Regions from separate parts of the Klebsiella sp. I138 genome, predicted to be linked through region 1. Evidence: predicted binding sites of a transcription regulator. Region 1 holds the regulator's gene; the other holds the start of a gene.
What was found. The regulator LexA, encoded in region 1, represses DNA repair genes until DNA is damaged. The targets are predictions, from matches to a motif close to TNCTGTATGTACATACAGNA.

Region 1 (4,651 bases):
TGGTGCCGCAGCGGGAATCAGGGTTGTCGGTACCTCCGTGTACCGTTCGGGCAGGTAATAACAGAGGGTTAATGCGTTATGACTCGCCGCTACCAGCGGTGATCGTTTTTACGTTCCCAGTCAGACACTTCTTTCTCAGCCTGATCTTTGGCGTAGCCGTAACGCTCCTGGATTTTACCTACCAGCTGGTCACGCTTGCCCTCGATGACCGTCATGTCATCATCGGTAAGCTTACCCCATTTCTCTTTCGCTTTACCTTTCAACTGTTTCCAGTTACCGCCGATTTCGTCTTTGTTCATCATTCAATCCTCATCGTTCGGTGAGTCAACAGCCCGCCGTGTGCCGGACATAGGTTTAACTATAGATAAGAATTCTGGGTTGAATTTATTATTCGGAATCTTTAACCAATTACACGTTAAAAATCGCTACGAAAACCAGGTTCCGCGCTGCCAGTGTCGCCGCCAGATAACCGCCAGCGACAGGCCGCGCAGTGCAAGAAAGACCGCCAGCGCCAGCCAAAGCCCGTGGTTACCCAGAACCGGCAGCGTCAGCAACGTCACGGCAAACCCTGCCGCCGCTATCGCCATGCTGTTACGCATCTCAGCTCCCCGCGTCGCACCGATGAACATGCCATCCAGCAAATAGCACCACACGCCAATCACCGGCAGAACCATCTGCCAGATCAGGTAGCGATCGGCAAGCTGCTGGAGCGACGGCAGCGAGGTCAACAGGGCAATAATCTGCTGCCCCGCAACGGCATAGGTCACCGCAAACGCCAGCGCCACTATTCCCGATTGCCGACAGGCCGCCCGCCAGACGTCAAGCAGCTGACTCCCATTACGCGCGCCGTACGCCTGCCCGGAGTGAGCTTCTACGGCATAGGCAAAACCATCCAGCGCGTAGGCGGTGAAGGTCAGCATGGTCATCAGAAGCGCATTGACGGCAACGATCTCGCCGCCGAGGCGAGCGCCAAAGACGGTCACCGCGCCAAAGCAGAGCTGGAGCAGCAGAGAGCGCAGCATGATATCGCGGTTTAACGCCAGCAGCCGACGCACATCCCCGCGCCAGGCGCATTTCAGCATGGCCAATGACACCCCGCGCAGCGTCAGTACGCGTTTTGCCATCAGCAGCCCGATGATAAAGGTGACATATTCGGCGGTCACCGTCGCCAGCGCAGCACCCTGCACGTTCATGTGCAGACCCATCACCAGCCACAGGTCGAGCACGATATTCAGCAGATTGCCGACGATCAGCAGAATCACCGGCGCCCTGGCGTACTGCACACCCAGCAGCCAGCCGAGCAGCACCAGGTTTGCCAGCGACGCCGGCGCGCTCAGCCAGCGAATTTTGAGAAAGCGCCGGGCCTGTTCCAGCACCGCTTCATTGCCGCCAACAATATGCAACGCCAAATCGATAAGTGGGGTTCTGAAAAGCACAATCAGCAGGCCGGCCCCTAATGCCAGCCCCAGCGGCTGCACCAGCGCCCTCGCCAGGCGAAGAGGATCTTTTGCGCCAAAGGCCTGTGCCGTCAGTCCGGTGGTGCTCATGCGCAGAAAAAGCAGCAGCATGAAGAGAAAACTGGTGGCCGTCGCGCCGACCGCAACACCACCGAGGTAAACCGGGCTATCGAGGTGACCAATTACGGCGGTATCGACCAACCCCAGCAGCGGGACGGTGATATTGGAGAAAATCATGGGTAGCGCCAGGCGCCACAGGGCCTTATCAGCGGCGTTAAAGAACATGAGAAAGAGCCTGACCGGGGGAAGACTGCGCAGCATCATGCATCAGATGATGCTGCGGGGAGAAGGTGTTACAGCCACTCACCGTTGCGAATAACGCCAACGGCCAGCCCTTCGATAGTGAAGTTTTGCTCGCGCAGATTCACCACGATCGGTGAAAATTCGCTGTTTTCTGGCAGGAGTTCGACGATGTTACCCAGCTTTTTAAGGCGTTTTACGGTAACTTCTTCGTCAATACGCGCCACGACAACCTGGCCGTTACGCACATCCTGAGTTTTATGGACCGCCAGCAGATCGCCATCAAGAATACCGATATCTTTCATCGACATACCGCTAACCCGCAGCAAAAAGTCGGCATTCGGCTTGAACATCGCCGGATCGACCTGGAAGTGACCTTCGATATGCTGCTGAGCCAGCAGCGGCTCACCGGCTGCGACGCGGCCAATCAACGGCAGACCAGGTTCTTCTTCCGTAAGCAGACGGATGCCCCGGGAGGCGCCGGAGATAATCTCGATCGCGCCCTTACGCGCCAGCGCTTTCAGGTGTTCTTCCGCCGCGTTGGGAGAACGGAACCCCAAGCGCTGAGCAATTTCCGCACGCGTTGGCGGCATGCCCGTCTGGCTGATGTGATCCCGAATGAGATCGAACACCTCTTGCTGCCTTGTCGTTAACGCTTTCATCCCGCCCCCTGGGTGTATATACAGTTATGCTGTGAGTATATACAGCTAACGGTGATTTTGGAATCAAATTTCACACAAAAATCAGGAGATTCTTTCCATTTTGCGTATCAGATAACCCATTGTGCCAGGGGTTATTGCCACCGGCAGGCCGCAAACCCCATCGGGCGCGTGGAGCCTGCCGGTCGGGACAGCAAAATTCGGTTAATGGTAGCGGGCCCACAGCAGGATTGCCCAGGTGATCAGCGCGATCGCAATGGCCAGCAGCACCGCCGCGGACCCCATGTCCTTCGCCCGACCTGATAGTTCGTGGTGCTCTGGCCCAATACGGTCTACGACCGCTTCAATCGCGCTATTAAGAATTTCGACTATCATCACTATCAGGACCGAGCCTATCAGCAGCACCCGCGTGATGGCGTCAACGTCCAGCCAGCAGGCGATCGCGACGGCAATAATGGCGGCGACGCCTTCTTGACGAAATGCGGCCTCATTCATCCATGCCGCACGGAACCCTTTCCAGGAATAACCTGCTGCTTTAATGATTCGGGTTAACCCAGTGGTATTATTGGCCATCAAAAGAACCTTTTTATGTAAATGACGTCAATGAGTGCACGCGTTTGCCGCGTGGCAACGGAAATTTTGCGCGCTTTCTGTTATTCTTGCCGCGCATTTGCATGATTAACCAGAGGCTTCACATCGTTTATGTCCGGCTGGCAACGAATTTACTATAAATTACTGAATTTACCATTACGGGTGCTGGTAAAAAGCAAGTCTATTCCCGCAGAACCTGCTCAGGAATTAGGGCTGGATACCTCGCGTCCTATTATGTACGTCCTGCCTTATAACTCGAAGGCGGACCTGCTGACTCTGCGCGCCCAGTGCCTGGAGCACGATTTACCCGACCCGCTTGAACCGCTGGAAATCGACGGCGCGCTGCTGCCGCGCTACGTGTTTATCCACGGCGGGCCGCGCGTCTTTACCTACTATGCGCCGAAAGAAGAGTCGATCAAGCTGTTCCACGACTACCTGGATCTGCACCGTAACCATCCTGACCTGGACGTGCAAATGGTGCCAGTGTCGGTGATGTTTGGTCGTAGGCCAGGGCGTGAGAAAGGCGAAGTGAACCCGCCGCTGCGCATGCTGAATGGCATTCAGAAGTTCTTCGCCGTTCTGTGGCTGGGGCGCGACAGTTTTGTCCGTTTCTCACCGCCGGTTTCCCTGCGCAGAATGGCCACCGAACACGGCACCGATAAAATTATCGCCCAGAAGCTGGCCCGCGTCGCGCGCATGCACTTCGCTCGTCAGCGCCTGGCTGCTGTCGGCCCGCGCCTGCCGGCGCGTCAGGACCTGTTCAATAAGCTGCTGGCCTCAAAAGCCATCGCGCGCGCGGTGGAAGACGAAGCACGCAGCAAGAAAATCTCCCATGAGAAGGCGCAGCAAAACGCCATCGCGCTGATGGAAGAGATCGCCGCAAACTTCTCCTATGAGATGATTCGTCTGACCGACCGCGTGCTCGGGTTTACCTGGAACCGTCTGTATCAGGGGATCAACGTCCATAACGCCGAACGCGTGCGTCAGCTGGCCCATGAAGGGCACGAGATTGTGTACGTACCGTGCCACCGCAGCCATATGGACTACCTGCTGCTCTCCTACGTGCTGTATCACCAGGGGCTTGTGCCACCGCATATTGCCGCCGGTATCAACCTGAACTTCTGGCCAGCAGGCCCGATTTTCCGCCGCGGCGGCGCGTTCTTTATTCGTCGTACCTTTAAGGGCAATAAGCTCTATTCAACGGTGTTCCGTGAATATCTCGGCGAGTTGTTCAGCCGGGGTTACTCCGTAGAATACTTCGTTGAAGGGGGCCGTTCCCGTACCGGCCGCCTGCTGGATCCGAAAACCGGCACCTTGTCGATGACCATCCAGGCTATGCTTCGCGGCGGGACCCGTCCTATCACTCTGGTGCCTATCTACATCGGCTATGAGCACGTAATGGAAGTGGGTACCTACGCCAAAGAGCTGCGCGGCGCGACGAAAGAAAAAGAGAGTCTGCCGCAGATGCTGCGCGGTCTGAGCAAACTGCGTAACCTCGGTCAGGGCTATGTGAACTTTGGCGAGCCGCTGCCGCTGATGACCTACCTGAACCAGCATGTTCCGGAATGGCGTGAGTCTATCGATCCGATTGAAGCCGTGCGGCCGTCGTGGCTAACGCCAACGGTGAACAACATTGCCTCCAGT
Region 2 (4,651 bases), 1.8 Mb from region 1:
AGCGCTGGGAGCAGGAAAACGGACTTACTAGCGGCGGACACGGCATGGAGGCTATGGACGGTCATGGGGGAAATATTTTCGAACCGCTGGACCCAGAAGAACGGGGCGGCGCCGTCGGATATGTGGATTGCCCAGATTGGGTCAATGACTGATACGCAGATCACTCTGGTTTGCCGCCAGTGCATGGAGCGGTGCGCTATGGGAAACACCTGGCCGCCGGATCTGGCTGAGTTTGTTTCGCTGGTCTCAGAGAGCGGGGCGAACCCGTTCAATCTGACCTCAGAAACGGTCATGGCCGAGTACAAATGCTGGCGCAACGAGTCGTATCGCTATGCCGGTAGTGACAAATATCCATGGAAACAGGATGTGCTCTATCACATTTGCATTGAGATGCGCCGAACGGGGGTAGAGCGCCAACTGACAGAGGGGGAGCTGAAGAAACTGGCTGAGAAACTACTGACAAAGTGGACAAAACATGTTGGGAACGGATTCACGATACCGCCGGTCCGCCGGCAGCTTGAGGCGCCGCGGCATCCACCGGGGCCAACGCCAGCAGAAATTTTGATGGAAGAGTACAAACGTCGCAAAGCGGAAGGTTTAACCAAGTAAGCGAGTTTTGACCAATGACCAAAATTAAGAAATTTCGAGTAACAAAATCACAGATGGCACTGGCCATCGTCGACCGGACGCCGGATTGCATCCTGCAGGATGTTTGCGAGGTACTGGATTTGCAGTCAAGCACTGCCGGGGCAATCCTCCGGAAACTTACCGAGGTAGGTAAACTGACCCGTTACCACAACGGAACACAGTTCGTTTACCTGGTAACGCCGGGCGTAGAAGTACCTGAAGTTGTGTTGCCTGAACTGGCTCCACACGCAGACAAAGGCGATGTACAGCAGGTGAAAACAGCAGTTGTCCTGGCGAAAGAGTTGGAGGAGAAAAAACTCTGGCGGCGCGCTGCGACCGTGTACACCAACATCCTGGGAATGACCGCCACTGCCAATGAATTATGGCGTATTGCCCGGCTGCGCAGTCGTTGCTTACGTAACGCGCGGAGGTGCTGATCATGGCGAACAAATCCAGGAGCCAGATGGCCGACACAATCAGAACCATTATCGATCTCACCAAACGCCAAGGGCGCCTGACCACCGAACAGGTGGCGAGCGAGTTCGGAATGTCCCTCGATACGGCTCGGAAGTATTTCCGGGCGGCGGTCGCGACAGGAGAAGTAATCCGTTATAGCCGGTTTGGTCTGTTTCGCGACGCTCGCGCCACCATCGATTTTGACCTGGCCAAATACGATTACAGGAAGAATGCGGGGACCTCCAAATGACCATTAAAAAAACGCATACCGGAATCGTGATAACGAAAGATGGTCCGAAAGCAAAACTACTCCACGAAACCGCATCGATGTGGGTTGTAGAGAAGACCGAATGTTACCGAAAAGACACGGGGAAACGGCATTTTGCGGAGCATACGCGCCGCCGGCTCCTGTTGGATTCAATTCAACCGATCCCGGGGACCGGAAAATGACAGAGCAAACCATTCTCGACATGTGCTGCGGCTCCCGTATGTTCTGGTTCGACAAACAGGACTCGCGCGCAGTTTTCGCCGACATTCGCGCCGAGCAGCACACCCTGTGCGATGGTCGCAGCCTGGTAATTAACCCTGATGTTATCGCCGATTTCCGCGCGCTGCCGTTTGCCGACGACTCATTCCCTGTTGTTGTGTTTGACCCGCCACACCTTGAGCGCGTTGGCGAAAACGCCTGGATGGGTAAGAAATACGGACGCCTGAGCAAAGATTCCTGGCGCGACGACCTGAGCGCAGGATTCAAAGAAGCGTTCAGAGTGCTGCGGCAGCACGGCGTGCTCATCTTCAAATGGAACGAAACCCAGATACCGGTTAGCCAGATTCTGGTACTGACCGACGAGAAGCCGGCCATCTGGCAACGCACCGGTAAGGCCGATAAGACGCACTGGGTAATTTTCGTGAAGGGGGCAGCAGCATGAAAGTCAAATGCATCAAAGATACCGAGGGTTGGTGGACTGAAGGCGAATTGTGAGGGCGAACTTATCTGAGATGTGTCAGGCTCGGGAGGCTGCATAAATCACGATGCCATCATGGTTAGAGTGGTTTTTCTGATGTTAAAGTGAAACATGGCCCCTAAACCGGAAGATGTCCGCTTCGTGCCAGGAGCGGACGTCGCATGCAATAACGACGAATACGTCAGTCCACAATAAAGAGTTTTGCTCCTGTCGTCGTTCTGGACTGATGTGGTTCTGCGTTATCACCAACCTGATAACTCATCCCCGCACTTAAAGTGAATTTACGGCCATCCGCGAGCAGTGTTTCGAGTTCTCCCTCTATGCAGAAAAGGACATGGCCTTTTCTGCACCAATGATCTGCAAGGTAACCAGGGGTATATTCAACCATTCGCACACGTATTTGGTTCGGCTTGTGACCAAAAAGTTGTGTGCGCCAGTAGGCCATGCCAGTTTCCCCTGGATGCTCTGTTTTTGCGACTTCACTCCAGTTGGTGGTGCCAAAAGCAAATGCCTCGATATTCATTGTATGGCCCTTCGTTGTTAAGAAAGAGCTCTCGAGCTCAGGTTTAAGTGAATTAACATAAGGAGAAATAATTTATACATCAACACCTTATTTTTCATATGTAGTAACGAAGTTGAACCTGATTCAAGTTGTGTACCTAAGAGGTGCTACACCTGTGAAAATTGACGGGTGTCGGCAACGTCCGCTCCTCGCTCAAAGCTGACCGTCAGTTTTGATTGTGCACTCCCTGAAAAAATTGTCAGATCAAGTTTGAGCTAAGGTATTTTATGGGAAGGGGGCGCTACTACCGCGAGCAGAGCATCCAGTTGCCTCGGGCATCCGATCCGCGTTACATCGAGATGGCAGAGCAAAGCCAAAAAAAGTAACCTCCGTTAAATCAACCCGCTACGGCGGGTTTTTATTTAGCACGCTAATCAAAAATTAACATTTTGTGCTGTTAAGATATTGATAAAAGCGTGGTATCGGTGTACTGTTTATTTATACAGTATATCGATGGAAGCTAACGATGAAAGTTGAAATCACAATCGACCGTAAAAAGCCTTTGCCTGATGGCGCAGTCCCTGCTCTGGAAGTTGAACTGCTACGGCGTTTAAGTCAGAGCTATGAGGACTGTAAATTATCAATCCGCCGCGCCGGAGCTGATGGCCTGAGTATTTTGGGGGGCATTGGCGGTGACAAAGAAACGATTGAAGAGATCCTGCAAGAAACGTGGGAAAGCGCCGACGACTGGTTTTATTGAGTTTCAGCGCGGCGATGGACCGGGTTTTTTGAGAGGATTTTGTAGTGGGTGAAAAACAAGAAATGCCGAACACCGGCTATGTAGTAATCAGGTGCGACGATGGGGTTATCGTTGCCCGCCTCAGGTCGTTTCCGGTATGTGAGCGTGCATTGATGTACCGTCGCGGTGATACAGTTTCGTTTATGCCACTACAGCATGATGAAATTGTGGGAACTCTTTCATTGTTTGCGCAGATGGTTGAAAAGGCGAGGTCTGGAGATGGTTACCAGGTTCCGCCGGGTTCTGTTACACTCCCGTCATAGGCCTGAACAACCTATACCTGCTGCGCCACGGAGAGAGACCATGGCGCAAACCATCGCAAGACCGGAACCAATGAAGACTGGCTGTCATACTGACAACGCCGGTCCTTCGTCATTCAAGAAACTGACCCCACGCCAGCAAGAGGTGTTTGATCTCCTCGTTGCGTTCATCTCAAAACACGGTTATCCGCCGACAGCCAGAGAGCTGTCAGATCTGATTGGTGCTGCGTCTCCGAATGCTGCCGCCGAACATCTTCGGGCGTTGTGCAGGAAAGGGTTTATCACCATTGGCCCTAACATGTCCCGAGGCATTTCAATTGTCGGCCATAAAGAGCCACTGCTCGCCGTGCAGCTGCTGCAGGAAATGGTAAATAACGAACCGGGAGCACGTGAACGCGCTATTGAGTTTATTCGGTTGTATGAGGCCCAGCTATGAAGAAAAGCTGGTTTCAGCATACGGAATTAACAGAGTCTCAGGCACTTGAGCTGGTGGAACGCTACAGGAAGTCGAACTACCAGGTAGAGAAATGTTTATCCCATGACCTGGTGTCATGGGAAGTCAGTGTTTTTTTACCTGAGTCGAAAAAGGAGCCACGCGCCGATAAAACCTATCTGCAGAAAATGTGGAGGGATTGATGAGGGCGCTACTTAACGTGGATATTGCGCGGCATCTTGGTGTTGTACTTCTGAAGCCCGGAAGCGAGCTAATGCGGATCTTCGGCAAGGGGCGGGTGCTGGTCGAGATGCCACCGGCGGAAATGGACTCGATGCCGAGTGGACGGTTACCAGATGCCCGTCAGCCGCTGCGGGATGATGCTGGGATCAGACCGTTTTTTCTGAATGAGCGCGTCATCAAAGCTGCTGGTGGGATAAGCACCATGGAGCTGTGGCTCGATCGTTTTATAGGGCACTGCCAGTGGCCGCATTCTAATTATCATCATCCTGAACTGGTTAATTTCAGGCATGAGCCCGGTGCGATACGTGCATGTTGGCATTGCGATAACGAGCTGCGCAATCAGACCGTGCAAACACTCGATATTCT

Region 2: a site for LexA is predicted at 3,039-3,058, ahead of ACMYSK_RS09155 (DinI-like family protein). Genes of this name have one in related genera too.

Annotation. Positions count from the first base shown of each region.
Region 1 is NZ_CP180447.1:3,803,676-3,808,326, forward strand. It holds gene ACMYSK_RS17770 (CsbD family protein) at 90-299, opposite strand; gene dinF (MATE family efflux transporter DinF) at 426-1,742, opposite strand; gene lexA (transcriptional repressor LexA) at 1,811-2,419, opposite strand; gene ACMYSK_RS17785 (diacylglycerol kinase) at 2,621-2,989, opposite strand; gene plsB (glycerol-3-phosphate 1-O-acyltransferase PlsB) at 3,119-4,651, shown strand, end outside.
Region 2 is NZ_CP180447.1:1,958,929-1,963,579, reverse strand. It holds gene ACMYSK_RS09195 (DUF1376 domain-containing protein) at 1-152, shown strand, start outside; gene ACMYSK_RS09190 (replication protein P) at 64-609, shown strand; gene ACMYSK_RS09185 (hypothetical protein) at 624-1,064, shown strand; gene ACMYSK_RS09180 (DUF977 family protein) at 1,067-1,333, shown strand; gene ACMYSK_RS09175 (hypothetical protein) at 1,330-1,533, shown strand; gene ACMYSK_RS09170 (class I SAM-dependent methyltransferase) at 1,530-2,012, shown strand; gene ACMYSK_RS09165 (DHCW motif cupin fold protein) at 2,230-2,571, opposite strand; partial or broken gene ACMYSK_RS09160 (DNA polymerase III subunit theta) at 2,832-2,936, shown strand; gene ACMYSK_RS09155 (DinI-like family protein) at 3,077-3,310, shown strand; gene ACMYSK_RS09150 (DNA-binding protein) at 3,653-4,045, shown strand; gene ACMYSK_RS09145 (DUF968 domain-containing protein) at 4,245-4,651, shown strand, end outside.